Regions from separate parts of the Solibacillus sp. genome, predicted to be linked through region 3. Evidence: riboswitches for the same ligand, from Rfam matches in the RefSeq annotation. Region 3 holds a riboswitch; each other region holds the start of a gene.
The links. Region 3 has a riboswitch for S-adenosylmethionine ahead of metA (homoserine O-acetyltransferase MetA). Riboswitches for the same ligand answer to the same signal wherever they lie in the genome.

Region 1 (3,188 bases), on a different contig from region 3:
ACTTTCGGGTAAAGTAGTTGCAATCAACGAAGAATTACTGGACAATCCGGAATTCGTAAATGAATCTCCATACGGAAATGCATGGATGGTTACTGTTGAGTTAACAAGTGAAGCGGAAGTTGAAGAATTATTAGACGCAGATGCTTACACTGCTTTAATCGAACAATAATCTGGAACACTAAAGCCTTCTAATTAAAGGTTTTAGTGTTTTTTTGTTATTCTATACATAAAGGTGACTTTGAAAGGAAGCGTGTACGTATGGGAAAATGCCTTGTTGTCGAAGGACGTGCCGATAAATTGAGATTACTCCCGATATTAGCTGAGGATGTGACGATTATTTGTACAAATGGCACAATAAGCGAAGTCAATTTGATTGATTTATTGGAAGAATATGAGCAAGATGAAATTATCACGATGTTTGATGCAGATAAAAACGGTGAAAAGTTACGTAAACTGATGAACCGTGCATATCCCGAAGCGACACAGCTTATCATACCTCACGAATATGTAGAAGTAGAAAAAACACCTACTAAAATCTTAAAGGATATTTTACTACAGGCAAAATTTTTAGTAAAAGAAGGATGACAGTATAATGGAACAATGGACGAAACAGCAGTGGGAACAGAACGTACAACAATATGATCAGACAGCGTTTTTCTTATATACGCCTATGTGCGGCACTTGTGAAGTATCGGAAAAAATGTTGGAAGTCATTGAGAAATTACTACCAGATCTCCCGCTTGGTATGGCAAATATCAATTATTTAGGGGATTTGCCTTATGAATTGAAAATTGAAAGTGTACCTTGTTTAATCGTTTCAGACAACGGGGAACTAACGAATAAAATTTATGCATTTAAATCCGTACCGTTTTTGTATGAAATATTAAAAAAGTAATTGACGTAGTCACTTTGTCGTGATAAAGTAACATTCATAATAATAAAACTTAATAACGTTACTCTTATAAAGAGAGGTGGAGGGAAGTGCCCTATGAAGCCCGGCAACCAGCGATTTCGCAAAGGTGCCAATTCACACAAAGTGTAAACTTTGAAAGATGAGAGAACGGTTTACCGTATAAATGTATGTGAAACCTTTCTACTTGTCTTGGTAGAAAGGTTTTTTTCATTCAGCGGAGGTTTTGAATGAAAAAAAGAAGATGATATTGAAATAGCAGGAAGGTTATTTCAATTTAGAAGGAGTACAACCGATGATTGATATACAAAATATTACAAAAGTGTATAACACGAAAAACGGTAAACTTACAGCAGTTGATAATGTAAGTCTATCGATTAACAAAGGAGAAATATACGGTATTATCGGCTACAGTGGTGCCGGTAAAAGTACAATGATTCGCCTATTGAACGGTTTGGAAAAGCCAACGACAGGCTCTGTCATAGTAGGCGGTCAGGATATTGCAAAAGCTTCCGGGGCAAAACTACGAGAAGCACGTCAAAAAATAAGTATGATTTTCCAGCACTTCAATTTACTTTGGTCACGTACAGTTGAAGAAAACATCGCATTTCCACTTGAAATAGCAGGTGTTTCAAAAGCTGATCGTGAAAAACGAGTAGAAGAGCTAATTGAACTTGTTGGTTTAAAAGGAAGAGGGAAAGCGTATCCTTCTCAACTTTCAGGCGGCCAAAAGCAGCGTGTTGGCATTGCCCGTGCGTTGGCAAACAATCCGGAAGTGCTTTTATGTGATGAAGCGACTTCAGCACTTGATCCTGAAACAACAGATTCGATTTTGGAACTGCTGCTTGATATTAATCAACACATCGGACTTACAATTGTACTCATTACACATGAAATGCATGTTATCCGTAAAATCTGTAACAGAGTAGCTGTTATGGAAGCCGGAAAAGTAGTGGAACAGGGAGATGTATTACAAGTATTCCAGCATCCACAAGCACCGATTACGAAGAACTTCGTATCGCAAGCTTCTGGGGAGACACAGGAAACACAAGCATCACTGGAACAGATTTTAGCTAATTATCCAGAAGGCAAAATCGCTAAATTAACTTTTGCTGCGGCAACGACAGAACAGCCTGTCATCTCACAAATGATTAAGCAATTTGACGTAGTTGTAAATATAGTGCATGGCAAAATCTCAAATACAACGGGCGGTTCGTTCGGTACATTGTTTATTCATATCGATGGCGAGCCGAAAGCAGTCGCGGAAGCATTGAGCTTTTTAGCGAAGCAAGAAATTCAGGCGGAGGTGATTGAGCATGTTTAATCAATTATTTCCGAACGTAGATTGGGGTAAAATGCTCGAAGCAACATATGAAACAATGTATATGACGGCTGTTGCGACAGTCATCACATTTATACTGGGACTTTTAATTGGTATTGTCTTATTTTTAACGAGCGACAATCAATTATGGGCAAATAAAATTGTACACTTTTTGACAGGATCACTCGTAAATATTTTCCGGTCGATTCCCTTTATCGTCTTAATCATTTTATTAATTCCGTTCACAAAGTTTTTACTTGGAACAATCCGTGGCGCCAATGCAGCATTACCTGCGCTAATTATTGGGGCAGCACCATTTTATGCGCGCATGGTATTAATAGCATTAAGAGAAATTGATAAAGGTGTCATTGAAGCGGCACGCTCAATGGGAGCGAAAACTTCTACGATTATTTGGAAAGTGCTGATTCCGGAAAGCTTACCGGCATTAATTTCTGGTATTACTGTTACAGCTGTCGCGTTAGTAGGATATACAGCAATGGCCGGCATTATCGGTGCTGGTGGTTTAGGAAACCTGGCATTCCTTGACGGTTTCCAGCGTAACAGGACAGATGTGACATTAATGGCAACAGTTTTAATTTTAGTTGTCGTATTCATCATCCAGTATATTGGGGATTTCATTACAGCAAGAGTGGACAAACGATAGTTAGTGGCTAATAAGGCCGTAATTATAAATATTGGTGCATCGAAACAATGTGGACGCAAACTTTAAAAAAGTGCGCGTCTACAAGATGAATAATCAGAATATAAAAATTGTTTCGATAAACTGAACAAACTAAAAAAAGGGTAGGTAAAACAAATGAAGAAATTATTATCAAGTGTTATTTTAGGAGCTTCAGTACTAGCTTTAGCGGCATGTGGCGGCGAAGATGAGAAATTAGTAGTTGGTGCATCAAATACACCACACGCAGTAATCCTTGAAAAAGTTAAACCAATTTT
Region 2 (3,188 bases), on a different contig from region 3:
TCGATTGGATAAGCGACACGTGTGTTTTCTGTTAAAGAACCGTCTGCATAGTCACATTCACGTGATTCAGGGTCTACAGCAACGTTTTCCAATACTGAACCAAAGCGGATCGCATTGTATATTTCCGGCTCATTTTCAGCAGAAAGGTTGATTGTTTTTGCGTAGCAACCACCTTCAATGTTGAATACGCCATTGTCAGACCAGCCATGCTCATCATCACCGATTAATTTACGGTCTTTGTCAGCTGATAACGTTGTTTTTCCTGTACCAGATAAACCGAAGAATAATGCTACATCGCCTTCTTCACCAACGTTAGCAGAGCAGTGCATCGGGAAGATACCTTGTTCAGGTAACAAGTAGTTCATAATACCGAAGATTGACTTCTTCATTTCACCTGCGTACTCAGTTCCGCCGATTAAGATGATTTTCTTTTCGATAGATGTTATAATAAATGTTTCCGATCCAGTACCGTCTACTTCAGGATCTGCTTTGAAGTTTGGCGCAGATACAATTGTAAACTCGGCAGCGTGTTTAGCCAATTCTTCTGCTGTTGGGCGGATGAATAATTGATGACAGAATAGATTATGCCAAGCATATTCGTTAATTACTTTAATAGATAATTGAGACTCTTTGTCTGCACCAGCAAAACCGTTGAATACATATAACTCGTCACGTTCTTTTAAGTAATTTACAACTTTTACATAAAGTTTATCAAATACTTCTGCTGAGATCGGACGGTTTACTTTACCCCAATCGATTTTATTGTCGCAAATTTCTTCTTTTACTATATATTTATCTTTTGGAGAGCGGCCAGTATACTTGCCTGTTTCAGCACGTAATGCACCTTCAACAGTTAGCGTTGCTTCTCCGCGTGATGTCGCTTTTTCAATTAATTGTGGAACAGATAATTGAGTTTTGATGTTTTCCCCGTTTAAAAGTTCTTTCAGCTCGTTAGCAATTTCTACCGAATTCATCTATTAAATACCATCCTTTTTTATAGTATTCCCTTATAGAGGGGAGTTGATTCCTAATTCAAAAATAGTATAACACATTAAGTGAAATAATCTATACTAATTGCAAATTATTTTTTCGTAAATTTTAGCGGATCGAAAAAAGTCAAAATTTGTTGACAGTACTTGATTTTTTGCGTAAGATGTTTAATTGAACGGATACTCTTATCCCGAGCTGGTGGAGGGGCAGGCCCTATGAAACCCGGCAACCTGCGTATATTTTATACGTGTTGGTGCCAACCTGATGCAAGGGCAAAATTTCCCTTGAACGATAAGAGTGAAAGGTAACGAAACGTAATATCCTTTCCTCACGTGTGATGAACACGGCTATGAGAGAAAGGATTTTTTTTATTTTGTTTTGCAATTTCGTACTGAGCGAAAATTATATAGTTACAGCCTTTCAGACCCTCGTGTTAAAGCAAATATAGCTTGACGTTAAAAAGGCGGATACGCAGAAGCGTAATTGCAATATGACGGACATGGGTAATGAGTACCGTATCAATAAAAAACAATTGCCAAAGTGATTTAGGAGGAAATGACATGACAAATCGTCGACTGTTTACATCAGAAAGTGTAACGGAAGGACATCCGGACAAAATTTGTGATCAAATCTCGGATGCCATTTTAGACGCTATTTTAGCTGCAGATCCAAATGCACGTGTAGCTTGTGAAACTACGGTAACAACAGGCTTAGTATTAGTATCTGGTGAAATTACAACTTCTACTTATGTAGATATGAAAGGAATTATCCGCGATACAGTAGCAGAAATCGGCTATACACGCGGTAAGTACGGCTTTGATGCTGAAAATCTTGCAGTACTAGTAGCAGTGGGAGAACAATCACCAGACATTGCACAAGGTGTTGACCAGGCATTGGAAGCACGTGAAGGTTCAATGACTGAAGATGAACTTGAAGCAATCGGTGCAGGCGACCAAGGTTTAATGTTCGGTTATGCATGTAACGAAACACCTGAACTTATGCCGATGCCTATTTCTTTAGCTCACAAATTAGCGCGTCGTTTAACAGAAGTGCGTAAATCAGGGGAATTGGAATATTTACGTCCGGATGGTAAAACACAAGTAACAATCGAATATGATGAAAACAATGTACCGGTTCGTGTGGATACAATCGTTATTTCAACACAGCACGATGAAGAAGCAACATTGGAACAAATCCAAACAGACATTAAAGAACACGTTATTAAACCGGTAGTTCCTGCTCATTTATTGGATGAGGCTACAAAGTACTTCATCAACCCGACAGGCCGCTTCGTAATCGGCGGACCTAAAGGAGATGCAGGTCTTACTGGTCGTAAAATAATTGTTGATACTTACGGCGGTTATGCGCGTCATGGTGGCGGAGCATTCTCTGGTAAGGATGCAACGAAAGTTGACCGCTCTGCAGCATATGCAGCACGCTATGTTGCTAAAAACATTGTAGCAGCTGGCTTAGCTGACCGTGCTGAAGTGCAACTGGCATATGCAATCGGTGTTGCACAACCTGTTTCAATCGCAGTTGATACGTTCGGTACAGGAAAAGTAGCTGAATCACAAATCGTAAATTGGGTTCGTGAACTTTTTGATTTACGTCCTGCAGGCATTATTAAAATGCTTGATTTACGTCGCCCAATCTATAAGCAAACAGCAGCATACGGACATTTCGGTCGCACAGATTTAAATGTGCCATGGGAAAATACGGATAAAGCAGCTGAATTAAAAGCAAAAGCAGGAATTTAATAAATAAAGGAGCATCCAGTTAAATGGATAGCTCCTTTTTTATAATTTCCAGTTAACCATCTAATTAATAGGTAGAGATTTCGACAAACAGTGAAATTACTTCTGAAGCGATTTATAGTATTGTCCCTTCGCTACATATTCGGAAATAATCCGATCCATATCTGCACGATCTTCTGCAGTTACTTCACGTACGACTTTTGCTGGGCGACCCATTGCTAAACAATTAGGAGGTATCACTTTTCCCGGTGGAACAAGACTGCCGGCACCGACAAATGCTCCCTCGCCTATAACGGCCCCGTCCAATATGATGGAACCCATACCAACTAAAGCGCGTTTTTTAATTGTACAGCTATGTAATATAACTTGATGACCAACTGTTACTTCATCTTCAATAATGAGAGGATAAGCGGGACTTTGGTGAAGGCAGCTCAAATCCTGGAT
Region 3 (3,188 bases):
TAATTAAATTGTTACAATTTTCAAAAAATACTTTCGTAAGATTGGAAAAAAGTGCATAGTAGTATGTGGAGGTGTTTTTAAATGATACATATTGAAAATATCCATTTATATCGCAATGACAAAAAGATTTTAAACGATTTAAGCTGGCATGTACAAAAGGGACAGCATTGGGCCATTTTAGGGCTGAACGGCTCCGGTAAAACGACTTTGCTGAAAGTAATTAACGGCTATATTTGGCCAAATGAAGGAAACGTCCAAGTACTGGGTGAAACATATGGGAAGACATATATACCAAAACTGCGGACTCGGATCGGCTGGGTCAGCAATGCGATGATCGATAATTTCAACTGGCAGGATAATGCGATTGAAATCGTGCTCAGTGGAAAATTCGGTGCCCTTCGCCTGTTCAATGATGTGACGGAAGAAGAAATAGAACATGCTGTTTCGATTATGAAGCATTTTCACTGCGACCATTTAGCGAATAAATCATTCGAGCATTTGTCACAAGGTGAACGGCAGCGTGTTCAAATAGCAAGGGCCATTATGGCGGATTCGGAAATTTTGATATTGGATGAGCCGTGTGGCGGTCTGGACTTGATCGAACGGGAAAACTTGCTGCAAACGATTGAACAGATTGCAGAAGCAGAAAACGGCCCTACCCTTATTTATGTTACGCATCATGTAGAAGAAATACTTCCTTGTTTTAGCCATGTACTTTTAATGAAAGACGGAAAAAATGTCGAAGCCAATACACGCGAAGTTGTTTTAACTAACGAATTATTAAGCGATTTCTTCGGGCGGGAAATCAGTTTGCAGATCGAACGCGAACGTGCCTGGGTCGCAATTAAATAAACGAACCAGCAGGAGTCCATCTCTTGCTGGTTCGTTTCATTTATAAACATTAAATATGATATTCAATATTTTCATCGACGTAATGCCATTCATACGGTGTTTCTTGGTAAACGTAGTAGTTCAGCCAGTTGTAGAACAACAGATGAGAATGGGCACGCCAAACATTTTTCGGTGCCTGCAGCGGGTCGTTGTTCGGGAAATAGTTAATCGGAATTTCCGTATTGTCCGGATCCTTCTCAACATCGCGGAAGTACTCATCCGATAATGTCGTTGCATCATACTCCAAATGTCCTGTAATCATTATATGCTTATTGTTTTTCGATTGAACGATAAACACGCCCGCATCATCCGAATAGCTTAGTAAACGCAAGTCAGGGTGTGCCCTCACTTCATCAATCGAAACCGATGTATGGCGTGAATGAGGTGCCACATACTCATCACTGAAGCCCCTTACTAAATCTACTGTTAAATCCGTGATCACATGTGAATAAACACCGGAGCACTTTTTCGGCAATTCGAATTTTCCGATGCCAAAATGGTGATACAGGGCAGCTTGAGCGCCCCAACATATATACATGATTGAAGTCACATGTTCATTTGCCCAATCCATTACATGCGTAATTTCATTCCAGTAGCCTACATCTTCAAAATCCATTTTCTCTACTGGCGCTCCCGTAATAATGAGTCCATCAAAACGGCGGTGCTTCACTTGGTCAAACGTCCGGTAAAACGTATCTAAATGCGATTTGGAAACATTTTTTGATTCGTATGTAGCCGTGTTTAAAAATGTCACATCTACCTGTAATGGTGTGTTACCGAGTAAGCGCAGTAATTGCAGTTCGGTTTTCTCTTTTTCAGGCATTAAATTAAACACTAAAATATTTAACGGTCGAATCTGCTGTGTTTTCGCACGGTCTTCCTCCATGACGAAAATCTTCTCTTTTCTAAGCAGTTCACCCGCCGGTAAATGTTTCGGAATATTAATCGGCATTCCACTTTCCCCCTCATAAGCTTTTTCAACTATCTTTTAATAATCTGTGGTATTCAGGCAATGCATTGTTTTAAGAGCGAAACGAACCGTTCCGGAACAATATAAAAAGCCCCTCTCATTCCAGCAAAACAGAATTGAGAGGGGCTTTTTTACCCGTTCTTATCTGCCAAGGTTAACACCTTGCTGGAAGTAGCACCTTTCTAGTTGTACTAGAGGTTGCTGAAGCATCATCGGGCCAAGTCCCTCCGCTTCTCTTGATAAGACTATTAAATTGTCATTAGTGTATCATGTACTTTATAATTTTGCAATAATTCCAAAAATATTATTTCACTCTTCCTGCAGCTGTTCTTTTTCTATATTGAATAAAATTTTCTCCAGCTGTTCATCCCAAACACGTGTCAATGTATTGTATACCCGTACAAAATGCCTGTTCTCCTTTTGATCAAAAAGTAAAAAACATAGGACCGGTATATCATTAATCTGGATCGATTCAGTTGAAACAACACTTGTTATATAGTGCGGTACTTCATCTTCCGCCACGGGTTGTTCGGAAAGTTGCTGTTGAATGAAATCAATCAGCACGGTTTCTTCAATCGCTTCGATTTCTTCTGTTTCGATTGTCGGGAAAGGCTCCGGAAACTCTTCCAAGTCCGCAAATTCCTCCAGATCGCCCTCCAATGGCTGTTCATGAATCGGGCTGTATTGAATAAAATAACTTGTTTCTTCAAGTTCTTCTTCAAAAATGCCCGATTCCAGCTGTGCTTTCCCTTTAGCAGTAAGTGCAAATTCCTGTTCCTTCACAATCATACCCAGTCGTAACATTTTATTCGTCAAATCATGGATAAATAACGGTTCCACCAATAAAATTTCGGCTAAAAGCTCTACATTTTTCAGTTTCGCCTTCTCAAATGAAATGAGCATCATCTTCATTAAAATATCCATGGCATTGCGCATCACCGGATGATATTTCACTTCCAATGTGTGAATCGGAATGGCATATTGCATTTGCTTTTTGATTTCAATGGACGGGTTTTGGACGAGTTCTTTCTGCAGCTGTAAAACTGTATTTTGTAAATCCATTCAATCCCCCTGTTTCTACACAGCAAAATAGCCGTCCTGCTCTTTTGCTGTCGTTAATACATGGGCATACATATCCCGTGTTTTCGCGCTCTTTGGACGTTTTGTAAACATTTCGGTACTGCCGATCATAATAAGCAGTTCCCGAGCGCGGGATAATGCAACATTCAGACGGCGGTAATCTTTCGCAAACCCTATTTCTCCGCGTTCATTGTCATGATTCCGCACCATGCTGACGATAATCACATCCATCTCCATCCCTTGGAAT

Region 1: linked by a shared signal. The riboswitch ahead of ABS917_RS13590 (methionine ABC transporter ATP-binding protein) and the one ahead of metA (homoserine O-acetyltransferase MetA) in region 3 are both predicted to bind S-adenosylmethionine.
Region 2: linked by a shared signal. The riboswitch ahead of metK (methionine adenosyltransferase) and the one ahead of metA (homoserine O-acetyltransferase MetA) in region 3 are both predicted to bind S-adenosylmethionine.

Annotation. Positions count from the first base shown of each region.
Region 1 covers NZ_JBELZM010000013.1:117,039-120,226, forward strand. The annotation lists gene gcvH (glycine cleavage system protein GcvH) at 1-169, shown strand, start outside; gene ABS917_RS13580 (toprim domain-containing protein) at 259-585, shown strand; gene ABS917_RS13585 (thioredoxin family protein) at 593-895, shown strand; SAM riboswitch class I at 957-1,059, shown strand; gene ABS917_RS13590 (methionine ABC transporter ATP-binding protein) at 1,206-2,234, shown strand; gene ABS917_RS13595 (methionine ABC transporter permease) at 2,227-2,895, shown strand; gene ABS917_RS13600 (MetQ/NlpA family ABC transporter substrate-binding protein) at 3,049-3,188, shown strand, end outside.
Region 2 covers NZ_JBELZM010000003.1:14,308-17,495, forward strand. The annotation lists gene pckA (phosphoenolpyruvate carboxykinase (ATP)) at 1-974, opposite strand, end outside; SAM riboswitch class I at 1,173-1,288, shown strand; gene metK (methionine adenosyltransferase) at 1,551-2,747, shown strand; gene ABS917_RS04390 (gamma carbonic anhydrase) at 2,844-3,188, opposite strand, start outside.
Region 3 covers NZ_JBELZM010000014.1:24,520-27,707, reverse strand. The annotation lists gene ABS917_RS13765 (ABC transporter ATP-binding protein) at 82-852, shown strand; gene metA (homoserine O-acetyltransferase MetA) at 902-1,843, opposite strand; SAM riboswitch class I at 2,000-2,107, opposite strand; gene ABS917_RS13755 (nucleoside-diphosphate sugar epimerase) at 2,171-2,923, opposite strand; gene ABS917_RS13750 (AAA domain-containing protein) at 2,939-3,188, opposite strand, start outside.